2 regions of the Pseudomonas sp. SO81 genome follow, and region 2 is predicted to be linked to the other one. Evidence: riboswitches for the same ligand, from Rfam matches in the RefSeq annotation. Region 2 holds a riboswitch; the other holds the start of a gene.
What was found. Region 2 has a riboswitch for cobalamin ahead of OH686_RS04950 (CbtB domain-containing protein). Riboswitches for the same ligand answer to the same signal wherever they lie in the genome.

Region 1: another riboswitch for cobalamin. It lies ahead of OH686_RS15375 (TonB-dependent receptor domain-containing protein); the one in region 2 lies ahead of OH686_RS04950 (CbtB domain-containing protein).

The regions. Positions count from the first base shown of each region.
Region 1 is NZ_CP126126.1:3,281,886-3,286,461, forward strand. It holds gene OH686_RS15370 (cobalamin-binding protein) at 1-255, shown strand, start outside; gene OH686_RS15375 (TonB-dependent receptor domain-containing protein) at 319-2,205, opposite strand; cobalamin riboswitch at 2,288-2,500, opposite strand; gene dxs (1-deoxy-D-xylulose-5-phosphate synthase) at 2,568-4,463, opposite strand; gene OH686_RS15385 (alpha/beta fold hydrolase) at 4,545-4,576, opposite strand, start outside.
Region 2 is NZ_CP126126.1:1,030,747-1,035,322, reverse strand. It holds gene cobN (cobaltochelatase subunit CobN) at 1-621, opposite strand, end outside; gene cobW (cobalamin biosynthesis protein CobW) at 771-1,820, opposite strand; cobalamin riboswitch at 1,916-2,120, opposite strand; cobalamin riboswitch at 2,181-2,403, shown strand; gene OH686_RS04950 (CbtB domain-containing protein) at 2,586-2,771, shown strand; gene OH686_RS04945 (CbtA family protein) at 2,783-3,505, shown strand; gene OH686_RS04940 (cobalamin biosynthesis protein) at 3,483-3,896, shown strand; gene cobM (precorrin-4 C(11)-methyltransferase) at 3,911-4,576, shown strand, end outside.

The DNA.
Region 1 (4,576 bases), 2.3 Mb from region 2:
GGCGCACGCAACGTGTTCGCCGATCTGCAGCTGCCGGCACCGCAGGTGAATGTCGAGGCGGTGCTGGGGCGGGCGCCCGAGGTGATACTCGCCGGCAGCGACGCCGAACTGCAGCACTGGCGAGCCTGGCCGCAGTTGCCGGCGGTGCAGCGCCAGCAGCTGTGGGCGGTGCCGGACAAGGGTCTGGAACGTCCCAGCTTCCAGATGCTGGCGGCTATCGGGAAACTCTGCGCAGTGCTGGTCCAGGCTCGTTGAACCGCGCTCTAGCGCAGAAACACAAGAGGCCCCGAAAGGGGCCTTGTGCATTGCGCCGGACGTTTACAGCTCGGGGCTCCAGACGAAGCCGAGCATCGCCGTGCGGCCTTCCTGGCGGTAGCCATAGCGCTCGCCTTCGTGCTCGTACAGGGCGCGCTGGTAGTCCTTGTCCAGCAGGTTGTCGATCTTCGCTTCCAGCTTCAGCTCGCCGGTTGCCTGCCAGCTGCCGCGCAGGCCCAGCAGGCCGTAGCCGGCCAGCTCGTACTGGTTGTTCGGATCGTCGTAGCTGCTGCTCGCGGCCTGCCAGGTGGCGCCCACGGCGAAGTCGCCGAAGGCGCGGTCCAGGTCCAGGCTCAGGGTGCGGCGGGCGCGGCGGTTGAGGGTGTGGCCGGTATCGCGGTCGCGCGGGTCGACGAAGGCGACGCCCAGTTGGCCCTGCCAGCCGAACAGCTCCTGCTGCAGCGTCGCCTCGAAGCCGTGGATGCGTGCGGTGGCGATGTTCTGCGGAATGAAGTCCTGATCGCTGGCGATGGCATCCTCGATGTCGGTGCGGTAAAGCGAGGCCTCCAGGCGGGTGCTCTCGGTCAGCTCGCTGCGCCATTGCAGCTCGTAGCTCTTCGAGTGCTCGGGCTTGAGGTCCGGGTTGCTGTAGTCTGGGTAGTACAGGTCGTTGAAGGTCGGCGCGCGGAAGCCTTCGCTGTAGGACAGGATCAGGTCATTGGCGGCGTTCAGCGGCAGGGTTAGGGCGCCGCTCCAGGTGTTCTCGCTGCCGAACTGCTCGTTCTTGTCGTGGCGCATGCCCAGCTCGGTGGAGAAGTGCTCGCTCTCATAGCGATGCTGGACAAAGGCAGCCTGGTTCCAGCGCTGCTGCTCCTCGAAGGCGGTGTTGCTGTTGAGCTGATCCTCGTACCACTCGCCACCCAGCAGCAGGCTGTGGCTGTCGCTCAGGGCCAGGGTGTTGAGCCAGTTCACCGAGTCGCGGTAGGTGTTGAACACGCCACGCTCGTCGCTGAGCTTGTCCAGGCTCTCTTCGCGGTTCTCGCTGTGGCCGACTTCCAGGCGGCTGTTCCAGGTGTCGTTGATCTGCGCATCGAGGTAGCTGGAGACGCTGCTGACGGTGAAGTCGCTGTACGGGGCCTGGCCGACCGACTCGAAGGTGGTCATGTCGAAGCGGCCGAAGGGGTTGTCGAATTCGGTGCGGCCGCGCTGGTCGAGCACGTTGATGCCGGCCTCGATGCTGTCGCTGAAGCTGTGGCTGAGGCTCAGGCTGAAGGCCTTGTTGCGGTAGGCGTCGTGATCCTGGTCGGACTCGTAGGACGGGCCGCTGCGATCGAAGCCGTTGGTCTCGTTGAGGCTGCCGGCCAGGCTGAAACGGGTCTGCTGGTCGCCGCCGGAGATGCCGGCGCTGCGCTGCCAGGCACCGTGGCTGCCATAGCCCACGCGCACGAAGGGCTTGAGGCCTTCGCCAGCGCTGCGGCGAGTGAAGATCTGCACCACGCCGCCGATGGCGTCGGCGCCATACACCGCGGAGCGTGGGCCGCGCAGCACTTCGATGCGCTCGATCTGGTCGATGTTGATGTGCTGCAGGTTGCTGTCGCCGGAGCTGGCCGAACCGATGCGCATGCCGTCCACCAGCACCAGGCTCTGGGCCGACTTGGTGCCGCGAATGTACAGGCTGGTCAGGCTGCCGATGCCGTTGTCGGTCGCCTGAACGCCAGGTACGCGCTTGAGTAGGTCGGTCACCGACGAGGGCTGCAGGCGCTCGATGTCGGCGCGGGTGAACACGGTGCTGGCGGTGCTGCTGGCGCTGCGCTGCTGCACATCGCGGTTGGCGCTGATCAGGGTTTCGGACAGCTTCAGCGCAGCCTCCTGGCCGGCGGCCAGCAGGTTGGTGCCGGGCAGCAGGGCCATGGCCAGGGCCGAGAGAGGCAGGGAACGGGACAGCTTCATGGAGATTCCTCAAAGATCGCAAGACTTCGAGGAGGGCAGGACAGGCGCGGGCGGGCGCCTGACGGTGCTGCCCTCCGCAACACCAGTCGAATCCGTCCAGGCCGGTCTCCGGGCTCTCGACGCGCCGGCTCGCCTTCCCGGGAGACCCAGTGGCTGATGAGCGGGCGTGCAGCCGGTGGGCTGCGGTCGATTACCGTTGCGGGGGCAGCGCCGGGATGGCTCCTCGCGGAGCGCACCGGCTTCCCGTTTAACGCTGTTCCTGTGGACGCAGCGCACCTGGCGGAATGCAAAAACGCCGCGCACCTTAGTGCGCAGCCGGATGAATTACAAACAAGTTGGATTCAGGGCTGGATGAGCATGGCTCATCCAGCCAGCTGCGCCAGTCGCGCCCGCACCGCCGTCTCGATGCCGGCGGTATCCAGCCCGCACTCGGCGAGCATCTGGGCCGGCTTGGCGTGCTCGACGTAGTAGTCGGGTAGGCCCAGGTGCAGCAGTGGCTTGACCAGGTTCTCGGCGGCGAGGAACTCGCTGACCGCGCTGCCGGCACCACCCATCACGGCGTTTTCCTCGATGGTCACCAGCAGCTCGTGGCTGGCGGCCAGTTCACATAGGAGGGTTTCGTCGAGGGGTTTGACGAAGCGCATATCGACCACGGTGGCGTCCAGCGCCTCGCCGACGCGCAGCGCCTCGGCCAGCTGCACGCCGAAGGCCAGCAGGGCGGTGCGCTTGCCCTGGCGACGGACCACGGCCTTGCCGATCTCCACCGGCTCCAGGCGCGGGTCGATCGGCGTGTTGGGACCGCTGCCACGCGGATAACGTACGGCCGCCGGGCCCTGGAAGTGGTAGCCGGTGGTCAGCAGCAGGCGCAGCTCGTTCTCGTCGCTGGGCGTGGCCACCAGCATGCCGGGGATGCAGCGCAGGTAGGAGATATCGAAGCTGCCGGCGTGGGTCGGACCGTCTTCGCCGACCAGGCCGGCGCGGTCGATGGCGAACAGCACGTCGAGGTGCTGCACGGCCACGTCGTGGATCAGCTGGTCGTAGGCGCGTTGCAGGAAGGTGGAGTAGATCGCCACCACCGGCTTGGCTCCGTCGCAGGCCATGCCGGCGGCCAGGGTCACTGCGTGCTGTTCGGCGATGGCCACGTCGAAGTAGCGCTCCGGGAAGCGCTCGCTGAAGGCCACCAGGTCGGAGCCTTCCTTCATCGCCGGGGTGATGCCGACCAGGCGCTCGTCCTGCTCGGCCATATCGCACAGCCACTGGCCGAACACGGCGGAGTATTTCGGGCCGGAGGCTTGCTTCGGCTCGACTGGCGCCTTGATCGGCTCCAGCTTGGTGATGGCGTGGTAGCCGATCGGGTCGACCTCGGCCGGGGCGAAACCCTTGCCCTTCTTGGTCACCACATGGAGGAACTGCGGGCCCTCCAGGTCGCGCATATTGCGCAGGGTGGCGATCAGGGTCGGCAGGTCGTGGCCATCGATGGGGCCGACGTAGTTCCAGCCCAGCTCCTCGAACAGGGTGCCGGGCACCAGCATGCCCTTGGCGTGCTCCTCGACCTTGCGCGCTATCTCCCAGGCGCCGGGCAGGCGCGAGAGGATCTTCTTGCTGCCTTCGCGCATGCTCGAATAGGTGCGGCTGGAGATGATCTTGGCCAAATAGTTGGACAGGCCGCCGACGTTCTTGGAAATCGACATGTCGTTGTCGTTGAGCACGACCAGCATATTGGCCTTCACATCGGAGGCATGATTCAGCGCCTCGAAGGCCATGCCGGCGGTCAGTGCGCCGTCGCCGATCACGGCCACCGACTTGCGCTTGCTGCCCTGCAGGCGCGCGGCTATGGCCATCCCTAAGGCGGCGCTGATGCTGGTGCTGGAGTGGCCGACGCCGAAGGTGTCGTACTCGCTCTCGCTGCGGCGCGGGAAGGCGGCCAGGCCGTCCTTCTGGCGCAGGCTGCCCATGCGCTCGCGGCGGCCGGTGAGGATCTTGTGCGGGTAGGCCTGGTGGCCCACGTCCCACACCAGGCGGTCGTCCGGGGTGTCGAAGATGTAGTGCAGAGCGATGGTCAGCTCGATCACGCCGAGGCCGGCACCGAAATGCCCGCCGGTCTGGCCAACGCTGTACAGCAGGTATTGGCGCAGCTCGTCGGCCAGGCTTTCCAGCTCGCTTTCCGCCAGGCGGCGCAGGCCGTCCGGGGTGTCGGCGCTGTCGAGCAGGGGCGTGGCAGGACGCTCGCGGGGGATTTCGTGGAAGGTGGTCGGCATCAGGCGGATCGTTATAGGCATACAAAAGATGCGGCAGTTTACCTGAAGCGCCGGAAACAGCCCAAACGACCTGTGAGTGGATCAGTCCGCGGCGTAATGCCGCGCCAAGAAGT
Region 2 (4,576 bases):
ATAGAACAGCAGCGCCGTCACCGGCCGGCCCGGCTGCCAGTCGGCGCGCCAGTGCTCGAGGGTTGCCTCGCCATACTGCGGGTGGTGGATCAGCGTACGCGGCAGGGCGCGCGGCTCGCTCCACGGGTAGTCGCGCTGCAGCCAGCGGCTGGCGATGCAGTGCAGCAAGTGGCGCGCGTTGTCCGCGCCACCCTGGCGCAGGTACTGCCACAGGCGCTGGCTGTCCTCGCTCGGCACGTTGCTCAGCGTGGTCAGCTCGGGATCGGGACTGTCGTCGCCGGGCACCAGGATGATCCTGGTGCCCTGGCGGCCCAGTTCGACCAGGCGCTCGATGCCGTAGCGCCAGTAGCTGACGCCGCCGTGCACCGAGATCAGAATGACTTCGGCGTGGCGCAGCACTTGCTCGACGTAGAAGTCCACTGAAGCGTGGTTGGGCAGCTGCGCCGGGCTGGCCAGGCGCAGGCTGGGGAAGTCCTCGGGTAGCTCGCGCGCCACTTCGGCCAGCAGCGACAGATGCGAGTCGCCGGTGCAGAGGATCACCAGCTCGGCTGGGCTCTGGCCGAGGTCGGCGATGCTGTCGGCCGGCAGGGTGATGCCGGCCTGGGCGCGCAGCAGGTGCATGGGTTAGGGCTCCGTGCTGCCGGGGAGACCCTCACCCCCGGCCCCTCTCCCGGGGGGAGAGGGGAGCAGAAACGCGCGAAGCTTGAGAGCGCGCGCCGCTCCTACTCCCTCTCCCCCCGGGAGAGGGTTGGGGTGAGGGAAATGGGTTATCACGCCAGCGCCGCCTGCAGTTCCGCCTCGATGGCGGCGCGGTCGAGTTCCTGGCCGATCAGCACCAGGCGGCTCTGCCGCGCTTCGTCTGCACCCCAGGCGCGGTCGAAGTGGCGGTCGAAGCGCTGGCCGACGCCTTGTACCAGCAGGCGCATGGCCTTGCCGGGGATGGCGGCGAAGCCCTTGACGCGCAGGATGCCGTGCTTGGCGACGGCGTCCTTGAGGGCGGCGAGCAGGCGGGCTTCCTCGGCCTCCGGCAGGACCACGTCGAAGGAGTCGAACTCGTCGTGGTCGTGATCCTCGTCTTCCTCGTCGTGGTGGGTGCGACGGGCGTCGATGTGCAGCTCGGTCTCGCAGTTCAGGCCGAGCAGCACGTCCAACGGCAGCTCGCCGCCCTGGGCCTCGATCACCTTGACCGCCGGCGGCAGCTCCTCGGCCACCTCGGCGCGCACGGCGGCCAGGGCGTCGGCATCGAGCAGGTCGGTCTTGTTCAGCACCACCAGGTCGGCGCTGGCCAGCTGGTCGGCGAACAGCTCATGCAGCGGCGATTCGTGGTCGAGGTTCGGGTCCTGCTTGCGCTGGGCATCCACCTGCTCGGGGAAGGCGGCGAAGGTGCCGGCTGCCACGGCCGGGCTGTCGACCACGGTGATCACCGCATCCACGGTGCAGGCGGTGCGGATTTCCGGCCAGTTGAAGGCCTGCACCAGCGGCTTGGGCAGGGCCAGGCCGGAGGTCTCGATAAGGATGTGGTCGAGCTCGCTACGACGGGCCACCAGCTCGCGCATCACCGGGAAGAACTCTTCCTGCACGGTGCAGCACAGGCAGCCGTTGGCCAGCTCATAGACGCGGCCGTTGGCCTCTTCCTCGGTGCAGCCGATGGAGCACTGCTTGAGGATGGCGCCGTCGATGCCCAGCTCGCCGAACTCGTTGACGATCACCGCGATGCGGCGTCCGCCGGCGTTGGCCAGCAGGTGACGGAGCAGGGTGGTTTTACCGGCACCGAGAAAGCCGGTGACGATGGTGACGGGAAGTTTGGCGAGCGATTGCATGGCAGCCCCGGAAGCGTCGTGAAAGGGACGGACGGGCAGGGCGGGGCACGCGCGGACGAGCGAGGGCCGAACACCACCGGATCACCCCGCCCGGTTGTCGAAACTTTTGCGAGGCAGGTCTCCTGGCTTACGGCGTGGAACCTTGGGGCTCCTGATCCTTCGCCTTCCCGCCCTACAGGGCAGTGGCATTTCGAAGAATCTCGTCCGTTCACAGTTGCGGGGGCAGCCAGGGCTTGAAAGACCCTGTTCCCTCTTAGCTTCTTCGGCTGGCGAAGAAGAACCTCGGAAAGGCTGCAAGGCTACGCAGTGCCCCAAGGGCGGTCAACCGCGCGGTTGACGCTGGAGCGGGCTTCGTGATGTTCTAGAAAAGCTGTTTCAGGTGCCTCTCGCCGCCGTGCGCGAGGTGAAACGGGAAGCCGGTGGGCCCTTTTCCATGCATGGAGTGGGCGAGTCCGGCGCTGCCCCCGCAACGGTAAGCGATCGACGGGTCCTCAATGCCACTGTGCCTCGTGCATGGGAAGGCCGACCCGGTTCCTGCAAAGGCGTCGCAAGCCCGGAGACCGGCCTGAATCTTCGTTAGAACCCGCTTAGACGCTTCGTGAGCCAGGGCCTGCCGTTCATCCAGCAGGGCCGACGCGCAGCAGACGTTGAACGGGCTCGTTGGCAACCCGCGGTGGGCGGGCGCATGCCGGTTGATGGCCCTGGGCGGGTCATTTCCTCGCTGCGACCTTCTACCGGAATACCAATCCCTGGAAGGTGCTCATCATGTCCAGCCGCACGCTGTCGTCCTCCGCTTCCGTTTCGCTCCCGCTGTCCAAACGCCTGGCCATCGCCGCCGGCAGCTGCCTGCTCGGCGCACTGCTGATCTTCTTCGCCGGCTTCTCGCACATCGAGGCGATGCACAACGCCGCCCACGACACGCGCCACAGTGCCGCCTTCCCCTGCCACTGAGACCGCCTGCCATGATCAAGCGCATTGCCCAGACTGCGGGCTTCGCAGGCCTCTTGGCCGCCATCGTCCTGACCCTGCTGCAGAGCCTGTGGGTCACCCCGCTGATTCTGCAGGCGGAAACCTTCGAAACCGCCGAACCGGTTGCCGAGCACAGCCATGAGGCGCCGGTCGCTGCCCATGAGCACGAACACGAGGAGGCTGCCGGCCATAGCCACGATGGCGAGGTCTGGGCTCCCGAAGACGGCTGGCAGCGCACCCTGTCCACCGGCCTGAGCAATCTGGTGGTGGCTGTCGGCTTCGCCCTGATGCTGGCTGGTCTGTTCACCCTGCGTGCGCCGAGCCAGACCTGGCAGGGCCTGCTCTGGGGCCTGGGCGGCTTCGCCGTGTTCAGCCTGGCGCCGTCCGCTGGCCTGCCGCCGGAGCTGCCGGGCACCGCCGCCGCCGATCTGCTGCTGCGTCAGTACTGGTGGATCGGCACCGCCGTCGCTACCGCCGCCGGCCTGGGCCTGATCGCTTTCGGCCGCAACTGGGCGCTGCGTGGCGTAGGCCTGGTGCTGCTGGCCGTGCCGCACCTGATCGGCGCGCCGCAGCCGGAAGTGCACGAGAGCCTGGCGCCCGAGGCGCTGGAGCACGAGTTCATCCTCGCCTCGCTGCTGACCAACGCCCTGTTCTGGTCGGCCCTGGGCCTGGCCGCTGCCTGGTTCTTCGCCCGTGGCGAACAGCGCGACGCCTGATCCGCTGCTGATCGCTGGTCTCGGCTGCCGTCGCGGTTGCACGGTGGCCGAGCTGCGCGAGCTACTGCAACAGAGCCTGGTGCAGTTCGCGCTGCCGTTGGACGCGCTGCATGGCCTGGCCAGCAGCGCACACAAACGCGACGAGGCAGGGCTGCTGCAGCTGGCGGCAGACCTTGGCCTGCCGCTGGACTTCTACTCGGCCGAGCAACTGGCGCCCTACGAGTCGCAACTGAGTGAAGGCTCGGAGCTTGTGCGCGAGCTGACCGGCTCCGCCAGCGTGGCCGAGGCCAGTGCCCTGGCCGGCGCCAGCGCGCGCTCCGGTCGTGCGGCCGTCCTGATCTGTCCCAAGCAGCGCAGCGCCGCTGCTACCCTGGCCATTGCTCGCGCCTGACATCGGATAACACTATGACCGTCTATTTCATCGGCGCCGGCCCCGGCGATCCTGAGCTGATCACCGTCAAAGGCCAGGGCCTGATCCGCAGCTGCCCGGTGATTCTCTACGCCGGCTCACTGGTACCCGAGGCCGTGCTGCAGGGCCATAGCGCCGAGCTGCTGGTGAACACCGCCGAGCTGCACCTCTCACAGATCATCACGCTGCTGGCCGAGGCCCATGCCAAGGGCCAGGACGTGGCCCGCGTGCATTCCGGCGATCCGTCGTTGTACGGCGCCATCGGCGAGCAGATTCGCGAGTTGCGCGCGCTGCGGATTCCCTTCGAGATCATCCCCGGCGTCACCGCCACGGCAGCCTGCGCGGCGTTGCTGGAAGCCGAGCTGACCCTGCCTGAGGTGGCGCAGACGGTGATCTTCACCCGCTACGGCCACAACTCACCGATGCCGACGGGGGAGGAGCTGGGCGCCCTGGCCAGCCACCGCGCGACTATGGCCATCCACCTCGGCGTGCAGCATCTGCCGCGTATCGTCGAGGAGCTGCTGCCGCATTACGGCGCCGATTGCCCGATCGCCGTGGTGCATCGCGCCAGCTGGCCAGATCAAGACTGGGTGCGCGGCACTCTGGCGGATATCGAGGCGCGAGTAGCCGAGAAGGGCTTCCGCCGCACCGCGTTGATCCTG